2 regions of the Streptomyces speibonae genome follow, and region 2 is predicted to be linked to the other one. Evidence: predicted binding sites of a transcription regulator. Region 2 holds the regulator's gene; the other holds the start of a gene.
What was found. Region 2 encodes HspR, which represses chaperone genes until heat shock. Its sites were predicted from a motif close to TTGAGNNNNNNNNNCTCAA; they were not measured.
Positions count from the first base shown of each region.

Region 1: the regulator HspR is predicted to act here: its motif matches at 1,790-1,808, upstream of lon (endopeptidase La).

Region 1 covers NZ_OZ480260.1:2,672,514-2,677,714, reverse strand. Annotated here, with positions in the region: gene AC5L3C_RS11775 (HAMP domain-containing sensor histidine kinase) at 1-127, opposite strand, end outside; gene AC5L3C_RS11770 (response regulator transcription factor) at 124-864, opposite strand; gene AC5L3C_RS11765 (spermine/spermidine synthase domain-containing protein) at 990-1,679, opposite strand; gene lon (endopeptidase La) at 1,831-4,245, shown strand; gene AC5L3C_RS11755 (lysozyme) at 4,315-5,148, opposite strand.
Region 2 covers NZ_OZ480260.1:3,917,973-3,923,173, forward strand. Annotated here, with positions in the region: gene AC5L3C_RS17605 (substrate-binding domain-containing protein) at 296-1,405, opposite strand; gene AC5L3C_RS17610 (heat shock protein transcriptional repressor HspR) at 1,689-2,138, opposite strand; gene dnaJ (molecular chaperone DnaJ) at 2,145-3,323, opposite strand; gene grpE (nucleotide exchange factor GrpE) at 3,360-4,043, opposite strand; gene dnaK (molecular chaperone DnaK) at 4,040-5,201, opposite strand, start outside.

The DNA.
Region 1 (5,201 bases), 1.2 Mb from region 2:
GTCCCGTGGTGATCAGCACCGAGACGACGACCAGCGCACCCAGCTTGGTCTTGATCGAGAACGGGCGTACGCCGCCCCAGGGCTGCGCGGACCCGGGGTCTCTGCGTCCGGCCGGCCCGTCGGTCATGGCGTCGGCGTCTCCAGGGCGTAGCCCACGCCGTGCACGGTGCGGATGCGCTCGGCGCCGATCTTCCGGCGCAGTGCCTTGATGTGGCTGTCGACGGTCCGGGTGCCGGAGGCGTCCGCCCAGTCCCAGACCTCGGCCAGCAACTGCTCCCGGGAGAGCACCGCGCGGGGCGTGTTCGCCAGGCACATCAGGAGGTCGAACTCGGTGGGCGTCAGGTGGACGTCCTCGCTGCGCACGCGCACCCTGCGCTGTGCGTGGTCGATCTCCAGCTCGCCGAGGCGCAGGATGCCGCTGCGCGGGGTGGTGGCGGCGAGCGCCGCGCGCTCCATGCGGCGCAGCAGCACATGCACGCGGGCCGCCAGCTCCCGCATGGAGAACGGCTTGGTCATGTAGTCGTCGGCGCCGACGCCGAGACCGACCAGCATGTCGGTCTCGTCGTCCCGCGCGGTGAGCATCAGCACGGGCACCGGCCGCTGGGCCTGCACGCGGCGGCAGACCTCCAGGCCGTCGAAGCCCGGCAGCATGATGTCGAGGATCAGCAGGTCGGGCTGCCAGGCCTCCGCCGTGTCGACCGCGGACGGGCCGTCGCTCGCCGTTTGCACCAGGAATCCCTCGGCGCGCAGGCGGGTCGCGATGGCGTCCACGATCGTCGCGTCGTCCTCGACCACCAGAACGCGGCGCTGCGCGCCGGGGGTGGTCGTCGCCGTGCCGTTGTGGGAGGTGTGTGTCTGCTCCATCGCCCGCCCCTGAGGTGTGCTTTATCCGGAATCCGTGGGGTGATCCGTCGTCTGCGCATCACTGCGATTGACGCTTGAATGATCGGCGTCAGGGCAGCAGCGTACGGGGATTCACTGTGGCTTTGCTATCCAGGGCGGACACCGATGTGCACGGCGTCCGGAACGCCCCGGGCAACGGGGATCTCTTCGGTACGCACCTGTCGGAACCCGGCATTCCGCAAGGTTCCCTCGAATTCCGGGGAGGGCTTGGCGGACCAGACGGCGAGTACTCCGCGCGGTTTCAACACCCGTGCGCAGGCCGCCAGTCCGGCCGGTGAATAGAGCCCCTCATTGCCCTCGGTGACGGTCCAGTCGGGCCCGTTGTCGATGTCGAGGCACAGCGCGTCGAACGTGTCGGAAGTCTCATGGAGGTAACGGAGCAGGTCCGCCTCGACGATCTCCGCGCGGGGGTCGGCCAGGGCCGTCGCGGAGAGGTGGGCCAGCGGCCCCGCGCGGTGCCACTCGATGACGGCCGGCTCGCGCTCCACCACCGTGATCCGCCCCCAGCGCGCCTGGCCGGCGGCGTGTGCGAGCGAGAAGCCGACCCCGAGACCGCCGATCAGGACGTGCGGGTCCGCCGTGCCCGCGTCGAGGGCGGTGAGCGCCGCGTCCACGAGCAGCCGCTCCGAACGCCCGTCGGAGGTGTCCATCAGGAAGCAGCCGTTGGCGATGATCTGCAGCAGTCCGCCGTGCCTGCGCAGTACGACCTCGCCGTACGGTCCCTCGCGGCGGTCCAGGACTTCGGGGGCTTCGGGAATGTCGGACGGGGTGGGCATGCGTTCATCCTGACAGCCGGGTTTTCCCGCCGTTCACGGCCTCCCGCGGTACGAGGCGGTGATCGCTCAGAGCGAACGCCGGCCCGGGAACATTCGGCGGCTCCCCTTCATTGAGTCGACATAGCTCAACTTGACTGCCGAAGGGGAGATCATGGCTGCTGAGTCCACACCGCTCGCCCTGCCCGTGCTGCCACTCGACGACGAGGTCGTGCTGCCCGGGATGGTGGTTCCGCTGGACCTGAGCGATTCCGAGGTACGCGCCGCCGTGGAGGCCGCCCAGGCCGCCGCCCGCGCCGAGCCCGGCAAGCCCCGGGTGCTCCTGGTGCCACGCGTCGACGGGACCTACGCCGGCATCGGCGTGCTGGGCACGGTCGAGCAGGTCGGCAGGCTGGCCGACGGTGACCCGGGCGCCCTGATCCGCGGCCGTGGCCGCGTGCGCATCGGCGCCGGGACCACCGGGCCGGGCGCGGCTCTGTGGGTGGAGGGCACCCGCATCGACGAGAACGTGCCCGAGCCGCTGCCGGGGCACGTGAGCGAGCTCGTCAAGGAGTACAAGGCGCTCGCCACCGCCTGGCTGCGCAAGCGTGGCGCCTGGCAGGTCGTCGACCGGGTCCAGGCCATCGACGACGTCTCCGCGCTCGCCGACAACTCCGGCTACTCGCCCTTCCTCGGCACCGAGCAGAAGGTCGCCCTGCTGGAGACCACCGACCCGGTCGCCCGGCTCAGGCTCGCCACGCAGCAGCTGCGCGACCACCTCGCCGAGCAGGACGTCGCCGAGACCATCGCCAAGGACGTCCAGGAGGGCGTCGACAAGCAGCAGCGCGAGTTCCTGCTCCGCCGTCAGCTGGAGGCCGTCCGCAAGGAGCTGCGCGAGCTGAACGGCGAGCAGGACGGCGAGGAGTCCGACGACTACCGTGCCCGCGTCGAGGCCGCCGACCTGCCCGAGAAGGTCCGCGAGGCCGCCCTCAAGGAGGTCGACAAGCTGGAGCGCTCCTCCGACCAGTCACCGGAGGGTTCCTGGATCCGCACCTGGCTCGACACGGTCCTGGAGATGCCGTGGAGCGAGCGCACCGAGGACGCCTACGACATCCAGGGCGCCCAGGCCGTCCTGGACGCCGAGCACGCGGGGCTGCAGGACGTGAAGGAGCGCATCACCGAGTACCTGGCGGTGCGCAAGCGGCGCAGCGACCGGGGCCTCGGCGTCGTCGGCGGCCGGCGCGGGGGCGCCGTCCTGGCCCTCGTGGGCCCGCCCGGCGTCGGCAAGACCAGCCTCGGCGAGTCCGTCGCCCACGCGATGGGCCGCAAGTTCGTCCGCGTCGCCCTCGGCGGCGTCCGCGACGAGGCCGAGATCCGCGGCCACCGCCGCACCTACGTCGGGGCGCTGCCCGGCCGGATCGTCCGCGCGATCAAGGAGGCCGGCTCGATGAACCCGGTCGTCCTGCTGGACGAGATCGACAAGGTCGGCTCCGACTTCCGCGGCGACCCGGCGGCGGCCCTGCTCGAGGTGCTGGACCCGGCGCAGAACCACACCTTCCGCGACCACTACCTGGAGGTCGAGCTCGACCTGTCCGACGTGGTGTTCCTCGCCACGGCCAACGTGCTCGAAGCCATCCCTGAGGCGCTGCTCGACCGCATGGAGCTGGTCCGCCTCGACGGCTACACCGAGGACGAGAAGGTCGTCATCGCCCGCGACCACCTGCTCCCGCGCCAGCTGGAGCGTGCCGGGCTGGACAAGGACGAGGTCGCGATCGACGAGGGCGCGCTGCGCAGGCTGGCCGGCGAGTACACGCGCGAGGCCGGCGTGCGCACCCTGGAGCGGTCGATCGCGCGGCTGCTGCGCAAGGTCGCGGCCCAGCACGAACTGGGCGAGCGGAAGCTGCCCTTCACCGTGACCGGTGGCGACCTGCGGGAGCTGATCGGCCGGCCGCACCACGTGCCCGAGTCCGCCCAGGACCCGGCCGAGCGCCGTACCGCCGTGCCCGGTGTCGCCACCGGCCTCGCGGTGACCGGCGCGGGCGGGGACGTGCTCTACGTCGAGGCGTCCCTGGCCGACCCGGAGACGGGCGCGGCCGGGCTGACCCTGACCGGCCAGCTGGGTGACGTGATGAAGGAGTCGGCGCAGATCGCGCTGAGCTTCCTGCGCAGCCACGGGGCCGAACTGGAGCTGCCGGTGGGCGATCTGAAGGACCGCGGGGTGCACATCCACTTCCCGGCGGGCGCGGTGCCCAAGGACGGCCCGAGCGCCGGCGTCACGATGACCACCGCGCTGGCCTCGCTGCTCTCCGGCCGGCTGGTCCGTACGGACGTGGCGATGACCGGCGAGGTCTCGCTGACCGGGCGGGTGCTGCCGATCGGCGGGGTGAAGCAGAAGCTGCTCGCCGCACACCGCGCGGGGATCACCACCGTGATCATCCCCAAGCGCAACGAGCCCGACCTGGACGACGTCCCGGCGGAGGTGCTGGACAAGCTCGACGTCCACGCCGTCACCGATGTCCGCCAGGTCCTGGAGCTGGCGCTGGCGCCTGCCGTGAACGGCGCGGCGCCGGAAGTTCCGGTCGCGGCGTGACGGACGCGGCCGGAGGGGAGGGCCCGGGTCCCGTGAGGGAGGCCCGGGCCCTCGCCACGTCCGGGGCGGTCAGCCGAGGGCGAAGGTCCGCACCCGGTCGACGGTGCCGTTGAAGCGGTCGTGGTCCCCGACGGTCGGACCGGTCGAGGTGTACTGCCACATCGTGTACGTCCCCCAGCCGGCGGGCAGTTCGCCCACGGTGGAGGCGTACCGGGCGATCCACAGCGGCGTGGTGGCGGCGAAGCCGGCGTAGTTGCCGGTGCACTGCTTCCACCAGCTCGTGGCCGTGTAGATCACGGCGTTGCGGCCGGTGCGGGCCCGGTACTGGTCCAGGAAGGCGCGGATCCAGCTGACCATCGCGCTCTGCGACTTGCCGTAGCAGGCGTCGCCGTACGGGTTCCACTCGATGTCCAGCACGCCCGGGAGGGTCCGTCCGTCGGCGGACCAGGCGCCGCCGCGGCTGACGAAGTAGTCCGCCTGGGCGGCGCCGCTCGCGGTGTCGGGCGTCGCGAAGTGGTACGCGCCGCGGATCATGCCGACGTCGTAGGAGCCGTTGTACTGCTGGGTGTGGTACGGGTTGGTGTAGTACGTCCCCTCCGTGGCCTTGGCGTAGGCCCACCGGACCCCGCTCTTCCACAGGGTCGGCCAGGCGACGTTGCCCTGGTGACTGGAGACGTCCACTCCCTCCGTCTGGGTGGCGCGCGCGGTGGGGACGCCGCCGCGGCCGTCGTGGGCGACGACGCCCATGCCCATGTGGGCGGAGCCGCGCGGCGGGACGGTGGGAGCGGACGGAGCGGATTCGGCCGCGCCGGCCGCGTGGGGGAGGGACAGGACCGCGAGCAGCACCGCCGCGGCGGTCGCGAGCGCGGGTATGCGGGTGAGGCCGGATCTGTGCACAGGCATGACGCATCTCCGAAAGGTCGGTGGGGGCGAACCCGGAATGTGACCCACATCGC
Region 2 (5,201 bases):
TCCTCGGTCGGTCGGCCCCGCCTCGGAACGCCAGCCCTTTCCGCAGGCGCAACTATGCGCGGACCGTCCCCGCTCCCGCAACGTGACTCCGCACCGCACCCGCCCCGGAATGCCACGCAAAGCGTGCTTTGTGAACCCCACCGGGATGGCGAGATGGGCGTTGGCAGCGATGTCGCCGCGTTGTCCGGGGACCATTCGGGCCGTTCTTGACGGATGTGTCACCTGCGCGGGAAACGGCGTGAAAAAGCCACCCGCCGGTTCGGGGACCGGAGGGTGGCCGGAGGTGGGGCGGGGGCTACTTCAGCTTGATGTCCTCGCAGGCGGACTTGAAGTCGGCCGTGCAGATGTCGCCGAGCTCGTAGATGCCGTCGGCGATGACGGTTTCCTTGATGTTGTCCTGGGTCAGGGCGACCACGGGGACGAGCTGGGCGGGGATGTCCTTCTCGGTGGGGCTGTCCACGCGGTCACGGGTCAGGGCGTCGAACTGGATGTCGCGGCCCTGGACCCTCGCCACCGCCATCTCCGCGGCGCTCTCGGCCTCCTCCGGGTACGACTTGTACACGCTCATGTACTGCTCGCCGGTGATGATGCGCTGCACCGCCGCGAGTTCGGCGTCCTGGCCGGTGATCGGGGGCAGGTCGGTCACGCCGGCCGCACGCAGGGCCTTGACGATGCCGCCCGCCATGCCGTCGTTGGCGGAGTAGACCGCCTTGATGTCGTCCACGCCGATCGCGTTGATCGCCTCGGCCATGTTGGCCTGGGCGTTCTCCGGCTTCCAGTCCTTGGTGTCGTAGGACTTGGCGACCGTCACCTTGCCCTTGAGCTCGGAGAGCGCGCCCGCCTTGAACTGCTTGGCGTTGGGGTCGGTCGACGAGCCGTTCATCATCACGATCTTGTCGCTGACGCTGAGGTCGCCTTCGAACGCCTCCAGTAGACTGCGCGCCTGCACCTCGCCGACGAGTTCGTTGTCGAAGGAGATGTACGCGTCGATCGGGCCCTCGGCGAGCCGGTCGTAGGCGATGACCGGGATGCCCGCCTCCTTGGCCTTCTTCACCCCGCCCGCGATGGCGTGGGCGTCGACCGCGTCCAGCACGATGACGTCGACCTTGTCGTCGATCATCCGCTGCAGCTGGCTCTCCTGCTTGTCGGCGTCCGCCTCCGCGTTGGCGTACTCGACCTTGCCCTGGCTGTTGGTGAGTTCGCCCACCTTGCGCTTGAAGATGGGGTAGTCGAACTGCTCGTACCGCGTGTTGGTCTTCTCCGGGAGCAGCAGCCCCACGGTGATGTAGTCGCCCTTGGCCGGGCTCGCGTCGTCGCTGCTCTCCGCCGCGTCGAGCACACCGCAGCCGGCAGCGAGCATGACGGACATCGAGGCGGCGGCCACGGATATGGCGATACGACGCATGCGAGGGCTACCTTCAGGTGCGTTTTGGACGTGGGCACAGCTTTGCGACCCATGTGACTGAAAGCCAACGCTTTCGCCCCTGTCGGAGTCAAGGGCGACCACTTAACGAGATGGACACAGCACCGTGCCCTGAACTCGTGTGCGGCCCGCGAAGGCACAGCGTGGGTCATCTGGACACGCAGCCATACCATAGTCACAGATGTGGCCGGACAGAAGGGAAGGGGCCCGGTGCCACGACGAGTTCGTCGTGGCACCGGGCCCCTTTTCCGAGGTCAGGCGCCGGTCAGTCGGTCTGCTGCCGTTTCGGCCGCCACACCACCAGCGCACTGGTCTGCTGCACCTCCTGGTACGGCACCAGGTCCCGGCGGTACGACGCGTGCACCGCGGCCTCGCGCTGACGCATCGTCGCCGCGGCACCGTCCAGCGCGTCCTCCAGCTCCGCGACCCGCGCTTGCAGGGCCGCGACCTGGTTCTCCAGTTCGATGATGCGCTTGATTCCGGCCAGATTGATACCCTCGGTCTGCGACAACTGCTGCACCTGACGGAGCAGTTCGATGTCCCGGGCCGAGTAGCGCCGGCCCCGGCCGGCCGTACGGTCCGGGGACACCAGCCCCAGACGGTCGTACTGGCGCAGGGTCTGCGGGTGCAGGCCGGAGAGCTGGGCCGCCACCGAGATGACGTAGACCGGGGTGTCCTGAGTCAGTTCATACGGATTACGTCGACGGCCGTCCATCTGCAATCAAGCTCCCTTCGCGGCCTGGAACAGCTCCGCCCGCGGATCCTCGTCCGCGGTCGCCTCGCGATACGCCTCCAGCGCGTCACGAGCCTTCCCCGACAGGTCCTTGGGAACACTCACCTCGACGGTGACCAGCAGATCACCGCGCGTGCCGTCCTTGCGGACCGCGCCCTTGCCCCGCGCCCGCATGGTGCGGCCGTTGGGCGTGCCCGGCGGCAGCTTCAGCGTGACCGGCGGACCCCCGAGCGTCGGCACCCGGACCTCGCCGCCGAGGGCAGCCTCGGCGAACGTCACCGGGACCGTGACGGTCAGGTTGTCGCCCTTGCGGCCGAACACCGGGTGGCTGCCGACGTGCACGACGACATACAGGTCGCCGGCCGGTCCGCCGCGCTCGCCCGGCGCGCCCTTGCCGCGCAGCCGGATCCGCTGCCCGTCGCTGACGCCCGCGGGGATGCGTACCTGCATCGTCCGCGAGGACTTGGCCCGGCCGCTGCCCTTGCAGACCTCGCAGGGGTCCTCCGCGATCAGACCGCGGCCCTTGCAGTCGGGGCACGGGTCGGTGAGCGAGAAGCCGCCGCCGGAGCCCCGCGCCACCTGTCCGGTGCCGACGCAGGTCGGGCACACGCGCGGTGTGCCGTTCTTGTCGCCGGTGCCCGAACAGGCCTTGCAGGCCGCCTGCGAGGACATCCGCAGCGGGACGGTCGCGCCCTCGATCGCCTCGGTGAAGCTGAGCGTCACCTCGGACTCGATGTCCTGACCGCGCCGCGGCTGGGTCCGCGTGGGTCCTCCCGCGCCGCCGCGGTTGAACAGGCCCCCGAAGACGTCACCCAGGCCGCCGCCGAAGCCGCCGCCCGCCTGGCCGCCGGGCTGGCCTCCGAAGAGGTCACCGAGGTCGAAGTTGAAGGAGCCGCCGCCCGCGCCCGGCCCCGGACGGAATCCTCCGTTGCCGAAGAGCGCGCGCGCCTCGTCGTACTCCTTGCGCTTCTTGGGGTCGCCGAGGACGTCGTGCGCCTCGGAGATCTCCTTGAACCGCTCCTCCGCCTTGGCGTTGCCCTTGTTGGCGTCCGGGTGGTACTCGCGGGCGAGCTTCCGGTACGCCTTCTTGATCTCGGCCTCGGTGGCGTCCTTGGGGACGCCGAGGACCTTGTAGTAGTCCTTCTCGATGAAGTCCTTCGTGCTCATCCCCGACGTCCCTCCTTTCCTGCGTCAACTCCCGCGTCAGCCCTCGTCCGGGCCACCGCTCTCCTTGTTCTCCGATCCGTCCTGCGCCTCGGCGGGCTCCTCGGCCGGCTGCTTGACCGTCTGCGCGCCCGGCTGCGGTTCGGCGACGGCCACCCGCGCGGGGCGGATGGTGCGCTCGCCGATGCGATACCCGGGCTGCAGGATCGCCACGCACGTCGTCTCGGTGACGTCCGGCGCGTAGCTGTGCATCAGGGCCTCGTGGATCGTCGGGTCGAAGGGCTCGCCCTCCTTGCCGAACTGCTGGAGGCCCAGCTTGGCCATCGTGGTCTCCAGCGACTCCGCGACGGACTTGAAGCCGCCGAGCAGTTCACCGTGTTCACGGGCCCGGCCGATGTCGTCGAGCACGGGAAGCAGCTCGGTCAGGAGGTTCGCCACGGCGACCTCCTTGACCGCGACGCGGTCCCGCTCCACCCGCCGGCGGTAGTTCTGGAACTCCGCCTGGAGACGCTGGAGGTCCGCCGTGCGCTCGTTGAGCGCCGTGCGCACCTGGTCGAGCTGCGCCACCAGAGCCGCTTCGCGGTCCGTGCCCCCGGCCGGGGCCGCCGTCTCCTCCGCGGGAGGCGTCTCGGCGGCCTTCGGCTCGGCGTCGTCGGAGGTGGCGCCGGAGGGGACGTCGGGCTGCTGCGACTGCTCGTCGAAGCCCGGGGTCTCCTCGGTCACGCCGCACCGTCCTTCCGGTCCTCGTCGACGATCTCGGCGTCGACGACGTCGTCGTCGGCCTTGGCCTCTCCGGCACCGGCGGACGCGCCGCCGGCCGCCTGGGCGCCCTGCGCGTCGGCGTACATGGCCTGGCCCAGCTTCTGGGAGACGGCCGCGACCTTCTCCGTGGCCGTACGGATCTCGGCGGTGTCGTCGCCCTTGAGCTTCTCCTTCAGCTCGGCGACGGCGCCCTCGACCTCCGTCTTGACGTCGCCGGGGACCTTGTCGGCGTTGTCCGCGAGGAACTTCTCGGTCTGGTAGACGAGCTGCTCGCCCTGGTTGCGGGACTCGGCGGCCTCGCGGCGGGCGTGGTCCTCCTCCGCGTACTTCTCGGCCTCCTGGCGCATCCGGTCGACCTCGTCCTTCGGGAGCGAGGAGCCGCCGGTGACGGTCATCTTCTGCTCCTTCCCGGTGCCGAGGTCCTTGGCCGTGACGTGCATGATGCCGTTGGCGTCGATGTCGAAGGACACCTCGATCTGCGGGACGCCGCGCGGCGCCGGCGGCAGACCGGTCAGCTCGAACATGCCGAGCTTCTTGTTGTACGCGGCGATCTCGCGCTCGCCCTGGTAGACCTGGATCTGCACGGACGGCTGGTTGTCCTCGGCCGTGGTGAAGATCTCGGAGCGCTTCGTCGGGATCGTGGTGTTGCGCTCGATCAGCTTGGTCATGATGCCGCCCTTGGTCTCGATGCCGAGGGACAGCGGGGTGACGTCGAGCAGCAGGACGTCCTTGACCTCGCCCTTGAGCACACCGGCCTGGAGCGCGGCGCCGATGGAGACGACCTCGTCCGGGTTGACGCCCTTGTTGGCCTCCTTGCCGCCGGTCAGCTCCTTGACCAGGTCGGCGACGGCGGGCATACGGGTGGAACCGCCGACGAGGACCACGTGGTCGATCTCGTTGACGGAGATGCCGGCGTCCTTGATGACGTTGTGGAACGGCGTCTTGCAGCGCTCGAGCAGGTCAGCGGTGAGCTGCTGGAACTGGGCGCGGGTGAGCTTCTCGTCCAGGTGCAGCGGGCCCTCGGCGGAGGCCGTGATGTAGGGCAGGTTGATCGTGGTCTCGGTGGACGAGGACAGCTCGATCTTCGCCTTCTCGGCGGCCTCGCGCAGACGCTGCAGC